2 regions of the Gordonia aquimaris genome follow, and region 2 is predicted to be linked to the other one. Evidence: riboswitches for the same ligand, from Rfam matches in the RefSeq annotation. Region 2 holds a riboswitch; the other holds the start of a gene.
What was found. Region 2 has a riboswitch for cyclic di-AMP ahead of OSB52_RS07035 (C40 family peptidase). Riboswitches for the same ligand answer to the same signal wherever they lie in the genome.

Region 1 (5,211 bases), on a different contig from region 2:
AGGGCATGCAGTTGCCGGGCAGCGGCGCGGCGCTCAGTGCTCCAGCTCGCGGGTGACCGCGCGAACCACCTCGGAGATCCGCTGGGAGGTCTTGCGGTCGGGGTACTTGCCCTTGCGCAGTTCCGGCTGCACCGCACCTTCGAGCAAGGTGATCAGATCCGCCACCATGCCGTGCAGTTCATCGGGGGTGTGCCGTTTGGCGTCCTTGCGGGCCGCCTCGCGGGTGTTCTTCGCGACGCTGGGTGCGGGATCGAGCACAGCCACCTTGAGCGCCTGCGGTCCGCGGCGGCCGGCGGCCATCCCGAATTCGACGCGCTGCCCGGGCTTGAGCGTCTCCACGCCCTCCGGAAGCGCGGACGAACGGACGTAGACGTCCTCGCCGCTCTCTTGCGACAGGAAGCCGAAGCCCTTCTCCGCGTCGTACCACTTCACCTTGCCGGTCGGCACTGCGCTCACCCTCATCTGCGTTTTCGGACGTGTCATGACAAAAGCGCCCCTCACCTGACCCAGCAGCCGTCCCGAACCCGGGCCGGCCCTCCATCAGATGAGCAGAGGCGCCAATGAGGCACAGTCTAGCCAACGGCCGGCCCCACGGTCACATGGAATACCCACGACCGGCCGAGCCGAGCCGGCTTCTCGACGCACGCCGCCACCAGACGGCGCGGTGTTCTACCGTGGAGGACATGCAGAGTCACTCCACTCCCCGCCTCCTGCAGGCGGCCGGGGTCGTCTTCGCGATCGGGCTCGCCGCGATCGTCGCGTTGTTCGTGACGCCGCTGGTCACCGACGGCGACACGGCGCCGACCTTCGTGTATCTGCTGACGATGTGTGCCCCTGTCGGATTCATCCTGGGCATCGCGTTCGCGCTGCGATCGGGACGGAGGGCGCGGTGAGGGTCGACTCCGTGATGCCCGTCGCCGACGATCTTCGTCCGGCCGCCGATTCGGACACGCTCCGCCAGGCCTACGGCTGCTTCCCGTCCGGAGTGGTCGCGGTGGCCTGCCGGCTCCCCGACGAGAACGGTACCGCCGCTCCGGCCGGGATGGCCGCGAGCGCGTTCACCACCGTCTCCCTCGAACCGCCGCTGGTGTCGCTGTGTGTGCAGAACACGTCCACCACGTGGCCGCGATTGCGCACCGCGCCGGCCATCGGGGTCAGCGTGTTCGCCCGGGACCAGTCCGACCTCTGCCGGCAGCTCGCCGGGCCGGCGGAATCCCGGTTCGACGGCATCGCCCCGATCCGCACGGACGACGGCGCGGTCTTCATCCCGGACGCGGCGGCCAGCCTGTCCTGCTCGTTGTTCAACGAGATCCCCGCCGGCGACCACACCCTGGTGTTGCTGCGTATCGAGGCGCTGCGCTTCGACCCCGGCGTGGAGCCCCTGGTCTTCCACGCCAGCACCTTCCGCTCCCTGGAAGCACTTCGGGACGGCCGATGACCATCGTCGGACTCGGGCTCCCCACCACCCCGTCGGATCGGGTGGAGCCCACCGATGCGCCCACCACTGGCCCGCTGCGCGACCGCTTCGGCCGGGTGGCTACCGACCTACGCGTGTCGGTGACCGACCGCTGCAACCTGCGCTGTACCTACTGCATGCCCGCCGAGGGTCTCGACTGGCTGCCCACCGACGAGGTGCTGCGCACCGACGAACTGATCCGGGTGATGACGGTCGGGGTCCGGGATCTCGGCATCCGATCGATCCGGTTCACCGGTGGCGAACCGTTGCTGCGCCGCGACCTCGAGGATCTGATCTCAGCGATGTCGGCGCGCCCAGAGCGTCCCGAGATCGCGATGACCACCAACGGGCTCGGTCTGGCCCGCCGGATCGATGGCCTGGTGGCGGCGGGGCTGGATCGGGTGAATATCTCGCTGGACACGGTGGATGCGACGCGGTTCGCCGAGATCACACGACGCGACCGGCTGCACGATGTACTCGCCGGCCTCGCCGCTGCCCGGTCGTCCGGGCTCAGCTCGGTGAAGGTCAACGCGGTGCTTGCCGATCACGACGACCTCACGAGGCTGCCCCAGCTGGCTCACTTCTGCCTCGACCACGGATATCAGCTACGCATCATCGAGCAAATGCCACTCGACGCTGATCATCGGTGGGACCGCGCGTCGATGGTGACCGCCGATGAGATCCTCGCGAAGCTCAGAGCCCACTTCTCGCTGCGCCCCGATCCCCGACCGCGGGGTAGCGCCCCCGCGGCCACCTGGCTCGTCGACGGCTTCGACGTCGACGGTTCCCCGGCGCGCATCGGGGTGATCGCGTCGGTCACGCGGCCGTTCTGCGGTGACTGTGACCGCACCCGGTTGACCGCCGACGGCGCGCTACGCAATTGTCTGTTCGCGCAGGGTGAGACCGACCTCCGCGAGATCCTGCGCGGAGGGCTGACCGGCCACGACCTCGACGACGCGCTCGCCCGTCGCTGGCGTGGCAACACCTGGGCCAAGTCGGCCGGACACGGCGTGAACGATCCGGGATTCCTGCAACCGAGCCGGCCGATGTCGGCCATCGGGGGCTGACCGTGCACGTGACCATCCGCTATTTCGCTGCGGCGCGCGCCGCCGCCGGAGTGGAGTCGGCTGTCCTCGACGTGGACGACGAGGCGACTCTGGGTGATCTGGAGGCCGTGCTCGGCAAGGACAACCCCGACCTCGGGCGGGTGCTCGAACGGTGCTCGTATCTGCGGGATTCGGTGGCGCTGTGTGACCGCGGGGCCCGGCTAGGTCGGTGCGACACTCTCGACGTGCTCCCGCCGTTTGCCGGTGGCTGACACCACATCTCGTGTGTGAGCTTAGTCACATAACGGAATGATTACGACTAGGACACGACTCGACCATCAGGCCGTGAGCAGGCAGGACGCGAAATCTGAGTCGAAAGCTCCACTCGGACGCGGAAAACAGCCTTGCCAACAACGTGATTAGCAATGCGAGAAGTCGTAGTGTGACTCAACGACGCCCTCGGGGGGTCACGAGAAAGTAACCAAATGCATAACGTCGCATCGGCCGCGCCGAACCTCGCTCCACCGATGAGACGCACGAGAACGACATCTAGGAGCGAGGACGGGGGACCCACCTCCCGCAAGGGAACGGATGCCGATACGACGTCCTTGGGGTCAAGTCCCGCCAATGACAAGCGTCAACGGCGGGGCCGGGCACCTCTCGCCCGAACCCGACAGCTGACTTCGTAGGCGCGTGGAGAGAGGAAACGCAGCAATGTCCGGACGTCATCGCAAACCGACGACAGCCACCACCACCAAGACCTTCGCGAAGGTCGCGCTGACCGGGGCCGTCCTCGGCGGCGGCGCCGCTCTGCTGGGAACCGGAACCGCCAACGCGGCCACCGACGCCGAGTGGAACCAGGTCGCGCAGTGTGAATCGGGCGGCAACTGGTCGATCAACACCGGCAACGGCTACCACGGCGGCCTGCAGTTCAGCCCGAGCACCTGGAGCGGCTACGGCGGCGGCGAGTTCGCGCCGACCGCCGATCAGGCCACCAAGGAGCAGCAGATCGTCGTGGCCGAGCGTGTGCTCGCCGGCCAGGGCAAGGGCGCATGGCCGACCTGCGGCACCGGGCTGTCGGGCGCCACCCAGCGCTCCGCACCGGCCGCACCGAAGCCTGCTCCGGTCCTGCCCAAGCTGCCCGAGCTGCCCGCTCCGTTCGATTGGGCCACCGCCCCCGACGCCGGGAGCACGGCGGATGTGAACAAGCAGATCGACCAGGCGCTCGGCCAGGCAATCGACAACAACCAGGTCACCCCCGAGGTACGCGACCTGTGGAAGGCCGCCAAGCAGAGCGGTTACGAGCTCACCCCGGATCAGATCGACCTGTTCAACCAGCACAAGGATCAGCTGCCGAATCCCTGATCGACAGCTGAGCACAGCCCACACGGGTCCCTAATCGAAGGGCCCCGCACGACGGCCACGCGCCCGTGCGGGGCCCTTGTCCATTTCTCGGGCTGGTGTGCCCCACCCACCACGGAGACGGTGCCCGATGGACGCGAAACGGCGCCCACTCGACGGGACGGGGCATGCGCCGATGTCGGCGAGATGGAACGGTCGAACTCGGGTCAGTCGTCGCCCAGGCGTCGGCGCTCGTTGAACGGCAGCACCACCCACATACACACGAAGACGACGACAGCGATCACCGCTGCCGCCAAAGCGGCCCATCCGCCGAACACGATGGCGAAGATCACCGCGAGCACCCCGGTCAGTGCCATGCCGAGGAAAGTGATCCCGATCAGGGTCAGTCGATGCGCTCGGTGCACCAGTCGATCGATCGCATGCCGGCGGAACAACAGTCGATGCAATGCGACCGGTGAGATCAGCGTGATGGTCGACAACACCGCGCACACCAGGCTGATCACGAAGATGTACTGCTGGCGCGAGGTGAGTTCCTCGAAGCCCTCCTGGAACGGGACGGTGAGCATCAGGCCGGTCAGGATCTGACCGCCGGTCTGCACAACCCGCAATTCCTGCAGCAGGCTCGCCCAGTTGCGGTCCAGCCGCTCGGTCCGGGTCTCGTTGCGTTCGGCGTCGCGCGGCGGTGTGGTCTGGTCGCGGTCGGCGGTCACGCCGACCCCACCCACTCGTCGGAGCCGTCGCCGAAGTGCTGATGCTTCCACACCGGCAGCTGTGCCTTCACCTGATCGACCAGTTCTGAGCAGGTCTCGAACGCGGCCCGACGGTGGTCGGCGGCGACGGTCACCACGAATGCGACGTCGCCGATCGCCAGGTCACCGACCCGATGTGACACCGCGACCGCCCGAACCCCCGCCGTCTGCGTCACGACTCCCTCAACCACCTGCCGCAGCACATCGGGAGCGGTCGGATGTGCCGAGTAGTCGAGTCGGGTCACCTCGCGGCCGCCGTCGTGATTGCGCACCGCACCGACGAATCCCACGACGGCGCCGGCACGTCCGCCGGCTGCCCGGGTGACGAGGTCCTCGTGCTCACCGAGTGCGATGGGCTCCGCAGCGAGTGCAGCCCGCACGACCTGTACCGGCGCGAAGTCGCTCACTTGTGATCGCCTCCTCGGATCTGGTCGAGTGCATGGTCGAGTACCCCGTCGAGCACCGACAAACCATCCCGAACTCCGCCGGGCGACCCCGGCAGGTTGATGATCAGGGTGGACCCGGCGACACCCGCGAGACCACGCGAGAGCACCGCGGTCGGCACCTTCGGCAACCCCGCCGACCGGATGGCACCGGC
Region 2 (5,211 bases):
CTCGTGGCGCAGCACCACGCCGAGTGCCGCATTCGACAGCCGCGCGGCACCCGGCGTGAGAACCACTCGCTGCCCCACCGCCACGCCGTCGTCAGTGTCGACACGACTGTAGACGGTTGCGGCGGCAGCTGCGGCGACGTCGGTCCCGGCGCTGCGCGTCAACGTCCGGAACTCGCCTGGGCGCGCGGTCGCCACCACGACCGCCCGCCGGGGCCAGTCCTCACCCCAGAACGCCGTCACCGCCTCCACCGAACCCGGCGCGAGTTCGCGGACACGCGCGACCACCTCGGCGGTCCCCGGATACGAGGCGATCACCGAGGTGCCGCCGGACGTCTGGACATCGGATGCTCCCAGACCGGGCAGATCCCACAACTGGGTGGGAGCGGCGTCACCACCGATCGCTGCGCCATCACCGACCACCGTCCAGTCGTCGCCGTAGCGCGCCATCACCAGCTGCATGCCCACCACCACATCCGGTTCGTCGACCCCCGGGGTGCTCGCGCCGCCGAGGGCGTATCGGAGTTCGATCGGCGCCACCCACGAGTCCGAACTCCCCTGCGCGTCGAGTCGCTGCTGCAGGTCCGCAGGCACCAGCACCTCCGCCTCCGTGGTGGGCGCGACCTCGTATCGGAAATCTTTGAGCCGTAGTACAGTTCCGCGCGGCGCCACGGTCGCGACCGTGGGGGACGAACCACTCGGCTGTGACCTGGGGGGCGCCGACGAGTTCGGTACGCGGCCGGTCGTCGGCGGCGACGAGAGCGGCGCGGTCGACGGCCGTGGGGCCGTTGGTCGCGGGGACTCCGCGCTCACGACGCTGCCGGAGAGGTTGACCGCAGCGGCGCGCAGTCGGGCACGGAACTCGGGTGTGGCGGCCGGATCGATGAGCCCGCCCACCCGATCTGCATCGCCTGCACTCAGCGCGCCACTGAGATCGTCGAGCGTTCGCTGTACGCCGTCCGCACGTTGTTGTTCAAAGACGTTCAGCGACGTCGTCGCGGTGGTGGACGCGCTGCTCGATGGCGTGCCCTGCTCGGCCGGGGCCGCACAACCGGCGAGGACCGCAACGGTGAGCACAGCGAGGAGTGCGCCCGGGGCTCGGCGCCACCGATCCGTCTGGTTGCCGGTCACCGGCACGCGTCCGTCGCCGATCGCCACTCAGTACCGACGGGCGGTGTTGTACGGTCCGGCATCGTCGATCGGCACGACCTTCACCGGCACGCCGAACGTCGAGGCATGGATCACGTAACCGTCGCCCACGTACATGCCGACGTGGTGGGCGTCGGAGTAGTAGATGATCAGGTCACCGGGCTTCAGGTTCTGTCGATCGACCGGTTGACCGGACCCGCTCTGCGCTTCACTGGACCGCGGCAATGTCTTGCCGGCCTGCTGGTAGGCCCACACCATCAGACCCGAACAGTCGAACGAACTGGGCCCGGTCGCGCCCCACACGTACGGATCACCGATACGAGTCAGCGCGGCCTGCACCGCGACGAGAGCCGACGAGGTTCCCTTGGGCACGAGCCGGGGGTCGAAGTCGAAATCTGGGCCGCGCAGGGCAGCGAGCTGCTTACCGGTCATCGATTCATAGACCGCCCGGATCTGCACCGCCTGCAGTTGCAGATTCGCCTGCTTGGCCTGCAGTTCCCCACGCGTTTTCTCCGCGGCGGCCACCGCCGCGGTCGCATCGGCCGCCGTCTTGTCTGCCGCCCGCTTGGCCTCGGTGGTGGTGGCGCGGGCGTCTTTGAGGCCCTGGAGATCTGCCGCGGATTGCCGGGAGATGAGCTCCAGACCGGACATCTGGTCGAGCAGCGCTTGCGGCGAGTCGCTGACGAGGACAGCGTAGAGCCGGTTGACCCGCGCACCCTTGTAGCTGGCACGTACGACCGAGTCGACCCGGGTCTGGTAGTTCTCCAGCCGTTGCTGCGTCGATGCCAGGGTGCGATCGGCCTCGGTCGACGCCTTCTTCGCCTGAGCCACGATGCGCCGCTGCTTGTCGTATTCGATCTGGGCGTTGTGCATCGCCTCGGCCGATTTCTCGGCGTCGTCGCTCAGCTTCTTGTACTCGGCGAGGAGTTGGTCAGGAGTGCGAACCGGAGCCGCCGCCGCCGAACCGGCGGTCATCGCGGCACCGAACTGCCCGGACACCATTCCCAGCGCGACCAGGACCGCGACGAGCAGTACCGGCACGGGTCGTCTGTGTGTCCCCGACCGGCCGGAAACCACGGCTGTCACCTCTTCACCACCATTTCCCCACATCACCGGGCGGTCGACGCCACTGGTCGGCCACGGACCCGCGTGATGTGTCGGGCGGATCACGTGATCACGTGATCCGCCCGACAAAGTCCACTCCGTGCTGCGACCCGCTCGCTCAGTAACGACGGATTCCGGTCAGCGACCAATTGCTGACGTTGTCCTTCTTCACGGGCGTGCCGTAGGTCGACGAATGCACGAATTTGCCGTTGCCGGCGTAGATCCCGGCGTGACCGCCACCGTTGAAGATCAGCACGTCTCCCGGCTTTGCCTGCGCGATCGAGGCGACCGGGGTGCCGCCGCCGAGCTGTCCGTAGCTGTCACGGGGGATGGTCTTACCGGCCTTCTTGTACGACCAGTAGACGAGGCCGGAGCAGTCGAACGCGTTCGGCCCGGCCGCGCCGTAGGAGTACGGCGAGCCGATCTTGCTCTCGGCGTTGCTCACGGCCTTCTGCGCCACGGTGGGCTGCACGCCGAGGATGCCGCCGCCGCCACCCTTGGGCTGGAACTGCTGCGGGATCTGGTCGTTGTTGAGACCCGGGACCGTGAAGGTGCCGATGTTCGGGATCTCGACGCTGGCAGCCGGGTTCTTGGCCACCGGGGCGGCCTGCGGCGCAGCGGCCTTGGGCTCCTGGAATTGCTGGGGGATCTGCTTGCTGTCGACCCCAGGAAGTTCGAAACTGCCGATGTTCGGCACGTGAACCGGTGCGGCGAGCGCGGGACCTGCCGCAGCGGCGAGTGAGCCGACCGTGATCGACCCGGCCACAACCGCGCGCTTGGCCACTTTGCTGCCCCGGTTGGGCTGCTCCAAACGATGTTTCGCCACGAAGCGACTTCTCCTTGCTCTCCCTTCGACCGCCGACCGGGTTAGCTGTCGGATTCGGGCCGGAAGAATGGCCCTACGCAGCACATCCGACGACAAACAGCGTCGTCGGGCATGCGCGATTCACCCCAATTCGGATTGCTCCGAAACTGATGGTTCCCCGGTTCGCCCAGATGGGCGATTGAGCGGTGACCGATCCAGACCACTCCTGTTGGAGCGGGACGCTCTGAAAAGGTCTCGGAAAGGTTACGAAATCGAATGCGGGTCTGTCCACCGACCGACTTAGGCCGGTCGCGCACCGAAATCTCAACCAGCGCGCAGAATCCGCAGGCGCTGCCCCGAAACAGCCTCTTGAACAGTGGTTTTACTCGTTCTTGCAGATACTGCAGACGCTCTGGTGACCATCGCAGCATCGACGAAGACATCGATCGCGGCGTCGATCACCGCGTCCGGCGAACGGCCCGATTCCGTGACCTTTCCTCCACCTTGACCCACCGGGTTTTCGCAGTTGGGGGCATCGAAGAGGACCTGCATCATGCATCCGTCACAGGCGGCCGGACGGCCCGGGCAGGTCTGGCAATCGACGTACATCTGTGATCTCCATCTCACTTGGCTACGGTCGGGATGTCGACGCGTGTCGGAGTCGCCCTCCGGCCCGATTCGTCGCTTGCGATGAAGCGTAGGAACGACCACCGACAGAAAATGCACGAAGGACACCAAACCCACCGTTCCCGCCTGCCACATCAGCATCTGTCGTTGCATCGAACTAATGTTCGGTGCGTGGGTATCAAGGCGGTGGGCGACGGACAACTCACCTTTTCCGACCTTGACGGTGACGCCGGTCTCGACGACGACGATTTCGACCGTTCACTGTTCGACACCACGATGGTCGTCGTCGACCTCGAGACCACCGGCGGCAGCGCGGCGAACGATGAGATCACCGAGATCGGGGCCGTCAAGATCCGCGGCGGCGAGGTGATCGGCGAATTCGCCACCCTCGTCGACCCCGGATGTCCGATCCCGCCCAAGATCGTCACGCTCACCGGGATCACTGAGGCGATGGTTGCGGATGCGCCCATGATCGGCGAGGTGCTCTCCTCGTTCGTGGAGTTCGCCCGAGGAGCGATCCTGGTGGCCCACAACGCACGGTTCGACATGGGCTTCCTGCGGCACAACGCCCGCGCCCTCGGCATCGAATGGCCGTTCCACACCAGCTTGTGCACGGTCACATTGGCGCGTCGCGTTCTCACCCGCGACGAGGCCCCGTCGGTGCGGCTGTCGGTCCTCGCCGACCTATTCAACGTCTCGGTTCGGCCCACCCACCGCGCGCTCGACGACGCCCGGGCGACCGTCGAGGTGCTGCACCATCTGCTCGAACGGGTCGGCAACCAGGGTGTCGGCACCTACCGCGAGCTGACCGCCTATCTGCCCCGGACCAATCCACGCCTACGTGCCAAGCGGTCGATGGCGCAGAGTCTGCCGGCGCGGCCGGGGGTGTATCTGTTTCGCGGGCCATCTGACGAGGTCCTCTATGTGGGTACCGCGGTGGACCTGCGTCGGCGGGTGTCGTCCTACTTCACCGGCAGCGACCCGCGTCCGCGGATGAGTGAGATGGTGGGGCTGGCCACACGGGTCGATCACATCGAATGCGCTCATGGGCTCGAAGCCGGAGTACGCGAACTGCGCCTGCTGGCTGCCCACGCACCCGCCTACAACCGCCGCTCGACGCAACCGCATCGTGGGTGGTGGGTGGTGCTGACCGGTGAACGGTTCCCTCGTCTGAAGGTCTCACGCACCCCGACCGAGGACAGCATCGGCCCCATCGGTAATCGCACCACCGCCGCCACCATTGCCGACATGCTCGCGGCGGCCACCGGTCTGCGGAGCTGCACGACACGCAGCGGGTCCGCCTCCCACCACTGGTGCCGTTCCGAGGCGGCCGGTGGGCCTCGCATCGGAGGCTGCCACGCCGCTTCGGATCGGCCGCTGACACTCCCCGACTATCTGCCTCGGGTCTCGGCTGTCCGCGATGTCATGACCGGCGATTCCGACGTGGCGCTCGCGACACTCACCGATCGCCTGACACACCTGTCCGAGATGCAGATGTTCGAGAGCGCCGCCCGCCACCGGGACCGCTT

Region 1: it holds a riboswitch for cyclic di-AMP, as region 2 does, so the genes downstream of both, OSB52_RS15815 (transglycosylase family protein) here and OSB52_RS07035 (C40 family peptidase) in region 2, are expected to answer to the same signal.

Annotation. Positions count from the first base shown of each region.
Region 1 covers NZ_JAPKFM010000017.1:32,980-38,190, forward strand. The annotation lists gene OSB52_RS15785 (DUF2771 family protein) at 1-56, shown strand, start outside; gene OSB52_RS24855 (cold-shock protein) at 34-447, opposite strand; gene OSB52_RS15795 (hypothetical protein) at 684-893, shown strand; gene OSB52_RS15800 (flavin reductase family protein) at 908-1,438, shown strand; gene moaA (GTP 3',8-cyclase MoaA) at 1,435-2,523, shown strand; gene OSB52_RS15810 (MoaD/ThiS family protein) at 2,526-2,774, shown strand; cyclic di-AMP (ydaO/yuaA leader) riboswitch at 3,036-3,210, shown strand; gene OSB52_RS15815 (transglycosylase family protein) at 3,217-3,867, shown strand; gene OSB52_RS15820 (DUF6328 family protein) at 4,071-4,574, opposite strand; gene OSB52_RS15825 (molybdenum cofactor biosynthesis protein MoaE) at 4,571-5,020, opposite strand; gene OSB52_RS15830 (MogA/MoaB family molybdenum cofactor biosynthesis protein) at 5,017-5,211, opposite strand, start outside.
Region 2 covers NZ_JAPKFM010000005.1:58,989-64,199, reverse strand. The annotation lists gene OSB52_RS07045 (gluzincin family metallopeptidase) at 1-1,128, opposite strand, end outside; gene OSB52_RS07040 (C40 family peptidase) at 1,156-2,148, opposite strand; gene OSB52_RS07035 (C40 family peptidase) at 2,369-3,076, opposite strand; cyclic di-AMP (ydaO/yuaA leader) riboswitch at 3,091-3,271, opposite strand; gene OSB52_RS07030 (hypothetical protein) at 3,380-3,835, opposite strand; gene OSB52_RS07025 (DEDD exonuclease domain-containing protein) at 3,776-5,211, shown strand, end outside.